DNA from 2 places in the Paenibacillus sp. UMB7766-LJ446 genome. Region 1 is predicted to be linked to the other one. Evidence: predicted binding sites of a transcription regulator. Region 1 holds the regulator's gene; the other holds the start of a gene.
What was found. The regulator Rex, encoded in region 1, represses fermentation and respiration genes when NADH is low (regulators of the CRP and FNR family bind a similar motif). The targets are predictions, from matches to a motif close to TTGTGAAATATTTCACAA.
Positions count from the first base shown of each region.

Region 2: the regulator Rex is predicted to act here: its motif matches at 2,803-2,820, upstream of nadA (quinolinate synthase NadA).

Region 1 covers NZ_JASOYM010000018.1:67,135-72,988, reverse strand. Annotated here, with positions in the region: gene QP794_RS30300 (cell wall elongation regulator TseB-like domain-containing protein) at 1-506, opposite strand, end outside; gene QP794_RS30295 (amidohydrolase) at 548-1,852, opposite strand; gene QP794_RS30290 (redox-sensing transcriptional repressor Rex) at 1,839-2,492, opposite strand; gene dinG (ATP-dependent DNA helicase DinG) at 2,729-5,590, opposite strand; gene QP794_RS30280 (tetratricopeptide repeat protein) at 5,733-5,854, opposite strand, start outside.
Region 2 covers NZ_JASOYM010000020.1:46,435-52,288, forward strand. Annotated here, with positions in the region: gene hpt (hypoxanthine phosphoribosyltransferase) at 1-447, shown strand, start outside; gene ftsH (ATP-dependent zinc metalloprotease FtsH) at 549-2,594, shown strand; gene nadA (quinolinate synthase NadA) at 2,892-3,830, shown strand; gene nadB (L-aspartate oxidase) at 3,867-5,486, shown strand; gene nadC (carboxylating nicotinate-nucleotide diphosphorylase) at 5,483-5,854, shown strand, end outside.

The sequences.
Region 1 (5,854 bases):
AGGTCAACCTGTTCCCCGTTACTAAAGCGGTAAAAGCGGTAATAATTGTGAGTAGCATCGTTATAATACACTTGCCATACATAGATTCCATTCACAACACCTGGCATGATTCGTTTGATCTCCCCGCCTGGAACTTCAGAGCTGAACCGATTTCGAATCTGTGCTTCAGACATGCCGTTCTTCAGCAGTTCACTGTGCACCGCATTGGTCCCTGTCACAGGCTTGTTATTTTCATCAAACTTGATCCACACCAATACATCCTGGTTATCCTTATTTTTACCGATCAGGGTCCAGTATATGTTGTCTCCGCCGTCTTTTTGACCCCATACATACTTACGCAGGTCTTCGTGTGACGTAATCCCAACCTGTTCCTGGGCCGCCTGTATGGCCAACGCCTCTTCCTTGCGCTGATCCTGGGTAACATAGACATAATAACGCTGAAGTCCAAACAGAATCAGAACCAGGAGCAGCAGCGAAATCCATATCCACTTCTTTTTTTTCTTCAAAAGCCGAACTTCCTTTCCCTATGACGATGCTGTCCTTGGAATTAACGGGCAAGCAGACCGTCAAATGCCAGTTGAGACTCACGCAAAATACGCTCTTCATCCATCGTAAGACATTCGCCATGTTTAACCACTTGTTTACCATCCACCCACACATGCTCTACATCTTTGGCTGATGCGGAGTATATGGTATGGGAAATCAGATCCGTATGCGGATAGAAATGGGCTTGTTCAATATTCAAGGCGATGAAGTCAGCCTTCATGCCTGTTTGCAGTGCTCCTGTATTGTTCAGGAATATGGATTTGGCACCATACGAAGTTCCAAGCAGAAGTGCTTCCCCTGCTGGCACTGCGGTAGGATCACCGGACACACCTTTGTGAATCAAAGCAGCAAGTCTCATCTCTTCAAACATATCGAGGTTATTGTTACTTGCTGGTCCATCTGTTCCGAGGGACACGGTCACCCCTGCTTTCAGCAGATCAGGTACTCGTGCAACACCCGAAGCCAATTTAAGGTTACTGCCTGGATTGTGGGAAACTGCTACATCATGTGATGCAAGAATTTCGATCTCTTCATCATTCAGATGTACCGCATGTGCAACCAGAGATGGACGGGAGAAAAATCCTAGCTTCTCCAGATGTGCAACCGGACGTTGACCGTAATCAGCCACGTTCTGTTCCACTTCACGAAGCGTTTCAGACATATGCGTATGCAAAGGCAGATTCAGGTCATGAGCAACCTGTACCAACTTCTCTATGTAATCCGGAGGGCAAGTGTAAGGTGCGTGTGGAGAAATTACGGTTGTAATTCTTCCGTCTGCTTGTCCATTCCATTGACGAGCAAATGCTGCGGATTCTTCCAGCTTGCGCTGTTGTTCTTCCGCTGAGCAAAGTCCGATTACCCCTCGTGCCAGAGCAGCCCGAACGCCGGATTGTTCCACCACTTTTGCAACCTGATCCATATGATCATACATATCCAGAAACGCTGTTGTTCCACCTTTCAACATTTCAAGTACGGAAAGTGATGTGCCCCAATATACGTCTTCAGACGTCATTTTGGCTTCCATTGGCCACATTTTCTCCTGCAACCATACTTGTAATGCCAAATCATCTCCATGACCTCTCAGAAGCGACATGGCCGCGTGACCATGCGTATTGATCAGACCCGGCAAGAAGAGCAGTCCTTTTCCATCCACCTTTGTCAGACTTTCGTCTCCTTCCGGCAAAGTCTCACCAATATGCACAATCTTGTCATTCTCGACAACCATGTAACCTTGAACCACTTTCCAATTCGTGCCCTCACTCACGGCAAATTTGCCGTTGTGAATTACCCATCTATTTGTCGTCATCTTCCTCGTCGTCCTTTCCGTTCTCCAAATAATAAGCAAGGCTAAGCAGATCCGTCGTAAAATCGGCATGATGAATGCGAATATGCGGCGGGGTCTTCAGGATCGTTGGCGCAAAATTCAGAATCGCTTCAATTCCTGACTCAATCAACTGATCGGCAACATTTTGGGCTTCCGTATCCGGAACCGTGATAATCCCTATACGAATGTTATCTTTTTTGACCGAATCCGTTAATTCATTCATCGGTTGCACCGTCAGACTGTTAATTTGACTTCCAATCTTCGGACCGTAGGCATCAAATACAGCGACAATCTTCATGTTGTCTTTGAGGTAGGCATTGTAATTGGACAAGGCGTGTCCCAAATTACCTGCTCCGACAAGAGCTACATTGATCTGCTGGTCTATTTTCAGAATATGGCGGATCTTCTCGATGAGATATGAAACGTCATATCCGATCCCTTTACGACCAAAGTCACCGAAGTAAGCCAGGTCTTTACGAATCTGAGCCGGATTCAAATCCAGTCTCAATCCAAGTTCTTGTGAAGAAACCGTATTGACTTCGCGCTGATGCAGTTCATTCAAATAACGCAAGTAAACAGGCAATCTTCGCACCACGGCTTCCGAAATTTTATCTGATTTCATTCATTGCTCCCCCTTACCAAGGCCACGATAGATAGATGAAAAGATGAGCACCCTGTCTAAAACGATGCAAAAAGATGACTGAATTAAACAGGATGCTCTTTGTTATATAATGGATAATTGCTTGAATTACTTCTTTAATCGCTTACTCACTATTCATGAAACGAATGAATGATATTGCTCAATTTTACCGCCAATTAGTGGCTTCATGCAATCATATAAGCTACAGAGCATAGCTGTTATTGCTGTTCATCGGTTGGTCTCTCAAGCCATTCCGAAATACGAGGAACCATCTGCTCTGTAAGCATGTGTTCCATTTTGGGACCTGGTAATGAATATAAAAAGTACTTGCCATAATATGCTTCAATGACACGTGTATCGTATACAATCACAATACCTCTGTCTTTACCCGTACGAACCAGTCTGCCGAATCCCTGTTTGAAGCGGATAACGGCTTGCGGCACGGACAGCTTCATAAACGGATTTTTCTTCTGTTGCTGCAAAAGCTCACTCTTCGCTTCAACTAATGGATGATTGGGTGGCTGGAACGGCAGTCTGACAATCGCAAGACAGGTCAGAGCCTCTCCAGGAATGTCCACTCCTTCCCAGAAGCTGCTTGTGCCAAGAAGTACAGTTGCTTTCGCATCCTGGAAGCGGCGTGTAAGCTTGGAACGGCTGCCGCTGTCCACCCCTTGCCCGAGCAAAGAGATATCATTACCTGACAAGGCCTCCTTAAGCGGGTCATAGACCTGGCGCAGCATGCGGTAGGAGGTGAACAACACCATCATGCGTCCACGAGTCGCGATAGCCGTTTCCGCGAGCGAATGCACGAGCATATCCACAAAGTGGGCATCACCTACACTGCCCTTCACACTTGGGAAATCACGCGGAATGACGAGCAGGGCCTGTTCGCGATAGTTGAATGGTGACGGCAGCATGGATGTCAACAAGCGGTTATTCTCGGCAGCTTCCTGCAAGCCCAGCTGTTCGATCATGAATTGAAATGACTTGTCAACCGAGAGCGTAGCCGATGTAAGCACAACGCTTTTCTTTTTATCAAAGAACATATCCTTCAATTGCGCACTGACATCGACAGGAACGGCATAGAGCTGCAGTGATTTACTGCGGAACTGGCCGCTAGCCTCCATCCAGTACACGGTATTGGCATCATCCATGCGCATGAAGAAACGCAGATTATCCTTGATCGTTGCCAAGTCCTTGAGCAGTCCTGAGATATCCATAATCAGACTATCGGACTGATAATCATCCTGATCTTCTTTCACTTCAAGCAGCAGCTTGTCGCCTTTACGAATCAAATCGCCTAGGGTTACATAGATTTGGTTTTCTACATCCTGTAATTCCTGCCATTTGGCCGGTTTTTGCGATGGCTTCAGTCTAAGTGAAAATTGTCCAGTCTCGCCTGGAGAAGCATCGCTACGTTCAGGCAGCAGGCCGAACAGTGTATCGCTTAGTCGATCCCATATCTCCTTAACTTCAACGGCAAGCGGGAACATCTGATCAATCATGGAGCCCCACTGTACCGAATTTTCATGACCCGACAGTTGAGAACGAAGCATCGGAAGTTGGCCATTACGGCTATCTTTAAACAGTCGGGTCAATATATGAACCAACGTAAAATATTTCATGTGAAGACCAAGATGCTTACCTGCTACATCCTCCAGATGATGTGCTTCATCAATGACAAGACTTTCGTAGGCTGGCAGCAGCTGATGTGCTGCTTTGACATCCGTAAACAATTTCGAATGATTCGTTATGACGATATCGGACAGCCCGGCTTCATGTTTGGCCCGATGATAGAAACATTTACGGAACCAAGGACAGGAGCGTCCAAGACAGGATTCAGACTCACTCTGTACCGTCTCCCAGAAGTCTCCACCGCGCCCGCTTAGATTAAGCTCCTCGTCGTCTCCAGTCTCCGTCTGGGTAAGCCAGACAATCATCTGAGCTGCTGTAAAATAATCCTCTTTCGGTGTAGCGAATTCACGTTTATTGATTTTATGCTCAAACTTACGCAGACACAGATAGTGCCCACGACCTTTGAACACCGCTGCCTTGAACGGGAACGGAACCACTTGGGTCAGCATAGGAATATCCCGCTCTCTCAATTGCTCCTGCAGGTTGATGGTATGTGTGCTGACCATGACTTTCTGTTCCTGTTTCACACTTTCATAGATGGCAGGCAACAAATAACCAAGCGATTTGCCAGTACCCGTTCCAGCTTCAATCAATAGATGCTTCTCTTCATCCAAAGCTTGTCGTACACTGCTGAACATCTGAGTTTGCGCCTCACGCTCCTCATAATGGTCCAGCGTCTCCTTCAGGTTATCTCTAACCTGATCCATAAACTGCTCGAAACTTACGTTTTCCAGCGGGTTACCCTCCCGCTCATCACGTGGTGAACCTATATCAGTCCAGTCACTCACGTTCAGGGCGAGCTGGCGATAATACGTATGACCATCCAGGTCCTGAATCGGCTCTGATTCCTTCTCAGTACGCATTCCGTCGAAGAACCAACCCAAGTCACTATCTTCTGGCGCAAACAGATCACTGAGGCGCTGAATCGTGATCAGAGGCAATGCACGCAGCTCATCGAGACACTTCAGTAATACAAAAGCTGTCGCAAGAGCATCACTGTCTGCCTGATGAGGGCGGTCATGCTGAAATCCGAATTCTGAAGACACATATCCGAGTTGATAAGAGCCCAGTGACGGGAACGTGATCTTCAGGAAATCAATCGTATCCAGAATACGTCCGGTGAACGGCAGGTAACCGCAGCGATCGAGTGCATTTTGAAGAAAGTGAAAATCAAAAGCAACGTTGTGCCCAACAAGAACAACATCGTCGAGTAGCGGAACCATCTCCATCATCATCTCTTCCAATGAGGGAGCATCCGCTACATCTTCATCAGTAATACCGGTTAACCCCGTAATAAACGGAGGAATCGGTACACCTGGGTTCACATAAGAACTATATATTTGAGTTATGCTGTAGTCATGATCTATGATGGCAAGTCCGGCTTGTATAATCTCACCGTCGGACTGCGTGCCGGTTGTTTCGAAATCCAATACGGCAAATTTCATTGCAATGTACGGTCCCTTCCATTCCAGTCTATGTTACAGCATAGCAAAAAAAAGGGCATTTGAAAATTAACTGACAAAAAAGGCGGTGTCCCCTCCGCTATGCCAGAGGAGGGAACACCGTCTTTATGCCGCCGAATGGCCCTTAATTTAAGGCTGTCAGCTGATTTGCATATTGCAATTTTCCGCTGTTTAATCGACAGGCTTCCATGTTATACAGCGGTTCGGTCAACGTCGGGTCATACTGAAGCGCCTGCGCAAATAGTG
Region 2 (5,854 bases), on a different contig from region 1:
AATCGCAATCCTTTGGTCATTTGTGTGCTCAAGGGTGCGTTTATATTTATGGCTGATTTGGTTAAGAACATTACGGTACCTGTTGAGATGGATTTCATGGCAGTATCGAGCTATGGCGCTTCCACCAAATCATCTGGCGTGGTTAAAATCATTAAGGATCTGGATGAATCCGTTGAGGGACGCGAGGTTCTAATTGTAGAGGACATTATTGATAGTGGACTCACGCTCAGTTATCTGATCGAACTCTTGCAGAACCGCGGTGCTGAATCCGTCCGTGTGGTTACGCTATTTGACAAGCCTTCAGGTCGCAAAGTCGAACTTGAAGCCCATTACACCGGCTTTGACATTCCGGATGCATTCATCGTTGGCTACGGCCTCGATTATGCCGAGAAGTACCGGAACCTCCCTTATATCGGGATTCTGAAACCGGAAGTTTACAGTAACTAATGCTAAAGCTAGTTCCAAGCCCATATCTGTTGGTGGCTTCTGTTGAGAAGCTATGTCGGGCTATGTTAAAATAATTAAAGTGTCTCGAGAGGAGGTAGGGGATGAATCGGTTCATCCGGAATTCTGGTTTTTATTTGATTCTTTTTTTAGTTGTGGTGGGGATAGTCCAGTTCGTCAGCAATGGCGGCGAAGCCACCGATAATCCTAGATATGATCAGTTGCGCACGGCGATCAAGGCCAATAACGTCTCTGAATTGACGGTTCAATTCAACGGTCAGACGTACCTCGTGACCGGTCAATACAGGGAGAAGCCTGACGGAGCCAAATCAGAAAATTTCTCAACGTATATTCCTCCTACGGATGAGGCAATTAGTGAGCTTGTAGTTGCAAGCGAAACAAACAAATTCCAATATCATCAGGAGCCTATGAAAGGTGACAGCATCTGGTTGACGTTGCTGACTTCCTTTATTCCTTTGATCATTATGTTCCTGCTGTTCTTCTTCCTGTTTAATCAGGCTCAAGGCGGCGGCGGTAAAGTAATGAACTTTGGTAAAAGCCGTGCCCGTCTTTATAACGAAGAGAAGAAACGGATTACGTTTGAAGATGTTGCGGGTGCTGACGAAGAGAAGCAGGAGCTTGTTGAAGTCGTGGACTTCCTCAAGGATCCTCGTAAATTCGCAGCAGTAGGTGCACGAATTCCTAAAGGCGTATTGCTTGTAGGCCCTCCGGGTACAGGTAAAACCTTGCTCGCTCGTGCTGTTGCCGGTGAAGCAGGTGTACCATTCTTCAGCATTTCCGGTTCTGACTTCGTTGAAATGTTTGTCGGTGTCGGTGCATCTCGTGTGCGTGACTTGTTTGAAAATGCGAAGAAAAACGCCCCATGTATCATCTTTATCGATGAGATTGATGCTGTAGGACGTCAGCGTGGTGCTGGTCTTGGTGGTGGTCACGACGAACGTGAACAAACACTCAACCAGTTGCTCGTTGAAATGGATGGTTTCGGAGCCAATGAAGGTATTATCATCGTTGCAGCTACGAACCGTGCAGACATTCTGGACCCTGCCTTGCTGCGTCCAGGACGTTTTGACCGTCAAATTACGGTGGATCGCCCTGACGTGAGAGGTCGTGAAGCTGTTCTGAAAGTACACTCACGCAACAAACCACTTACCAAAGATGTGAAGCTGGACATCATTGCGAAGCGTACTACAGGATTCTCCGGTGCAGATTTGGAAAATCTCCTGAATGAAGCGGCATTGATTGCGGCACGTCGTAATCGGAGAGATATTTCCATGAAAGAAGTTGACGAGGCGATCGACCGTGTCATCGTTGGTACGGAGAAGAAAAGCCGTGTTATCAGTGACCGCGAGAAACGTATTGTTGCTTATCATGAAGCAGGCCATACCATTGTAGGTTACTTCCTTGAACATGCCGATATGGTACATAAAGTTACCATTATTCCGCGCGGACGTGCGGGTGGATATGTAATCATGTTGCCAAAAGAAGATCGTATGCTTGTTACCAAGCAAGAATTGCTGGACAAAATTACTGGACTCCTTGGCGGTCGTGTTTCCGAAGAACTGTTTATCGGTGAAATCGGTACAGGTGCTTACAGTGACTTCCAACAAGCGACGGGTATCGTCCGTAGCATGGTTATGGAGTACGGTATGAGTGAGAAGCTGGGACCTATGCAGTTCGGTAGTTCGCAGGGACAGGTATTCTTGGGTCGTGACATCGGTCACGAACAGAATTACTCGGATTCCATTGCTTACGAGATCGATCAGGAAATGCAACGCTTCATTAACGAATGCTATGAGAAGTGTAAAGACTTGCTCGTTAAGCATTCGAAAGAAGTGCATCTGATTGCTCAGACGTTGCTGGAAGTGGAGACATTGGAAATGGATCAGATCAAGCAATTGATCGAGACAGGTGCCCTGACTCCAAAAGATGAGAACAGCAACGATGGAGAAGGCACGCCTAGCGAAGGCGGAGAAGCGATCATCGACAACATCGGTGATGTACGCGTCCGTATCCAAGGCAAAGATGAAACGCCTGAACCACCAGCCGGAGATATTCCTAACGAAGCTCCGAATCTGGACAAAGGAAGCAGTAATGACCCGGATGATGGTGGGACGAAGCCAACATCTTAATGTATAACAACCATCTGTCTATAGTGACAGATGAAAAAGAGAGCCCGCGGGCTCTCTTTTTTTATGGATTGATTCAAATTGTAGAGATAATGATAACCGGGAGCTTTAGGGCGTACTACGTAGGAAATGGGCGGTTATGCCCTTGTTCTGGGTCGTTTTCATTTATTGACAGAGTCGTGAACGTTGTGTACATTAGGTGTTAAACCGCTTGTGATTCGTTTCTCAAGCGAAAATAACGACTTGGATTTGCCATATGAAACAGCGTATGAGGCTGTCCCGATAAGGAGAGGATCACAGGTGGAAGCTCTGGCTTTAGAGCGCAAGGCTGAGATGAACCGGGAGCTGCGCGAGCGGCTGATGGAGTTGAAGAAGGAACGGAATGCCATTATTCTAGCCCATTATTATCAACGTGACGAGGTGCAGGAGGTCGCTGACTTCCGGGGAGATTCGTTCCTGTTGGCTCAGAAAGCAGCACAAACGGATGCGGATGTTATCGTTTTCTGTGGGGTTCATTTTATGGGTGAAAGCGCTAAAATTCTTGCTCCTAACAAAACGGTGATTATCCCTGACGAGCGTGCAGGCTGCCCAATGGCAGACATGGTGAACGTTGAAGGCTTACGTAAATTGAAAGCACAGCACCCGAATGCCAAAGTTGTAACGTATATCAATTCATCAGCTGAGATCAAGGCGGAGACCGACATCTGTTGTACATCGGCCAATGCTGTCAGAGTCATTCAATCTGTTGATTCCGATGAAATCATCTGGGTGCCAGATAAAAATCTGGGACATTATGTTCAACAACATACAGACAAGAAAATGATTATCTGGGAAGGTTACTGCAATACCCACGATATGCTGACGGTTAAAGACGTGGTTGAGATGAGAGCGAAGCATCCTAATGCCGAGTTCGTTGTTCACCCGGAATGTCGTCCTGAAGTTGTCGAGATGGGTGATTTCGTAGGTAGCACAACCGCCATTCTGGAATATTGTAAAAATTCGTCCGCTAAAGAATTTATCGTAGGCACCGAGGATGGTACAGGATACCAGCTGCGTCTGGATAGCCCGGATAAACAATTCCACTTTGCTACCAAGTTCCTCGTATGTCCGAACATGAAGGTTAATAACTTGAAAAAGCTGGTTAAATGTCTGGAAACGATGAAGCCGCAAATTTACGTGCCACCAGCCGTTGCAGATAAAGCCAGAGAATCACTAGAGCGCATGTTACTGGTGAAGTAGCATGCGCTACTCTTGCTCCAAGACAGGTGAACTAACATGATACCGCAATATTTAGTGGATTTTGATCTGTCCGCGCTGCCGATGGTGGAGACGGATGTGCTGGTTATTGGTTCAGGCATTGCTGGTTTGTTTACTGCGATCAAGGCGAGCGAACAACGCAGTGTGTTGATGATCACGAAGAAGTCGTTACTGGAAAGTAACACCCGGTATGCGCAGGGGGGCATTGCTGCGGTTATTGCTGAGGATGATTCACCTGCCTACCATTTGCAGGATACACTTGTTGCAGGAGCGGGATTATGCCGCTCCGAAGCAGTAGAAGCATTGGTGAACGAGGGCCCGGACGGAGTTAAGGAACTGATTCGTCTGGGTACTTTGTTTGATCTGGAGAACGGCGAGTTGGCGTTGACGCAGGAGGGTGCGCACAGCCACCGCCGTATTTTGCATGCCAATGGGGATGCAACGGGATATGAGATTGTACGTGCGCTGGCTGCACAGGCGAATGAACATCCTGGGGTTGAAGTGTGGGATGAGCATTTTGTCATTGACCTGATTACAGAGCAGGGAGAATGTATAGGTGCGTTGGTTCAGAAGGCTGATGGTTCGCAAGTATTTGTGAAGGCAGAGGCAACCGTACTATGCTCTGGCGGGGCTGGGCAATTGTATCGATACACAACTAATCCGGAAGTGGCCACTGCAGATGGTGTGGCGATGGCCTATCGAGCCGGAGCGGTTGTCCGGGACATGGAGTTTATTCAGTTCCACCCGACCTCCCTTTGTTATCCAGGCGCACCACGCTTCCTGGTGTCCGAGGCTGTACGTGGCGAAGGAGCCTATTTGCGCAATGTGAAAGGCGAGCGCTTCATGGAACGGTATCATGCGCAGCTTGAACTGGCACCCCGTGATATCGTAGCTCGGGCTATCGTCAGTGAAATGGAATCGACGAACAGTACATTTGTATATCTGGATATCACTCATGAGCCGGCAGAGATGATTAAACATCGGTTTCCTACCATTTATGAGACTTGCATGCGTTACGGGCTGGATATGACAACAGACTGGATTCCAGTCGCTCCTGCTGCACATTACATGATGGGCGGAGTGAAGACGGATCTTAGCGGAGAGAGCAGTATCGGCAGGTTATTTGCCTGCGGGGAAGTATCTTCTACAGGAGTACATGGAGCTAATCGACTGGCGAGTAACTCTCTGTCCGAAGCGATCGTATTTGGACGGAGAATTGTTGATCGTATTCAGTCTCTGCCTCCGCTTGCTCCTGTACAGACAACGATTCCCGCATCAACAAGCTTTCTCAGGGGAAGACAGGAAGAGCAGAAACCGGTGTCCGAAAGACGCTTGCGTCTGCAAAAAATGATGGTGCGTCAGGTGGGACTGCGCCGAAATGGCGCAAACCTGCAAGGGGCGATGGAGAAACTGCAACAGGAATTGCAATTTTTTGATCAGAAGTTTACTCACAAAGAAGAGATGGAATATGCCAACCTTTTGACCTGTGCCTGGTTGGTTACCACGGGAGCATTACACCGTGAGGAAAGTCGGGGAGCCCACTACCGTGAGGATTTCCCGCAGCGTGACGATGCCGTGTGGCAGAAGCATAGTCTGCAGCAGCGAGAACAAGCGATTGTGGAGGAATTGATGTCATGATACTGAACGGATATAATGAAGGACTCATCGAATCAATCAAAAACTGGCTTCGTGAGGATGTCGGTGCAGGGGATGTTACCACAAGTGTGACGATTCCCGCTGGCAGTCAGTCCAAAGCTGTTATACATGCCAAAGACAATGGGATCATTGCAGGAATTACGGTAGCAGAACTGGTGTTTCAGGTAGTGGATCCCAGCCTTGTGTTCACACCGATGGTAAAAGACGGTGATACAGTTACGCATGGTACGATATTGGCTGAGGTAGAAGGCAGCACACATAGCTTGCTTACAGGAGAGCGCTTGGCTCTTAACCTGCTGCAGCGCTTGTCGGGTGTCGCTACCCGCACACGTACTTATGTGGATGCGTTG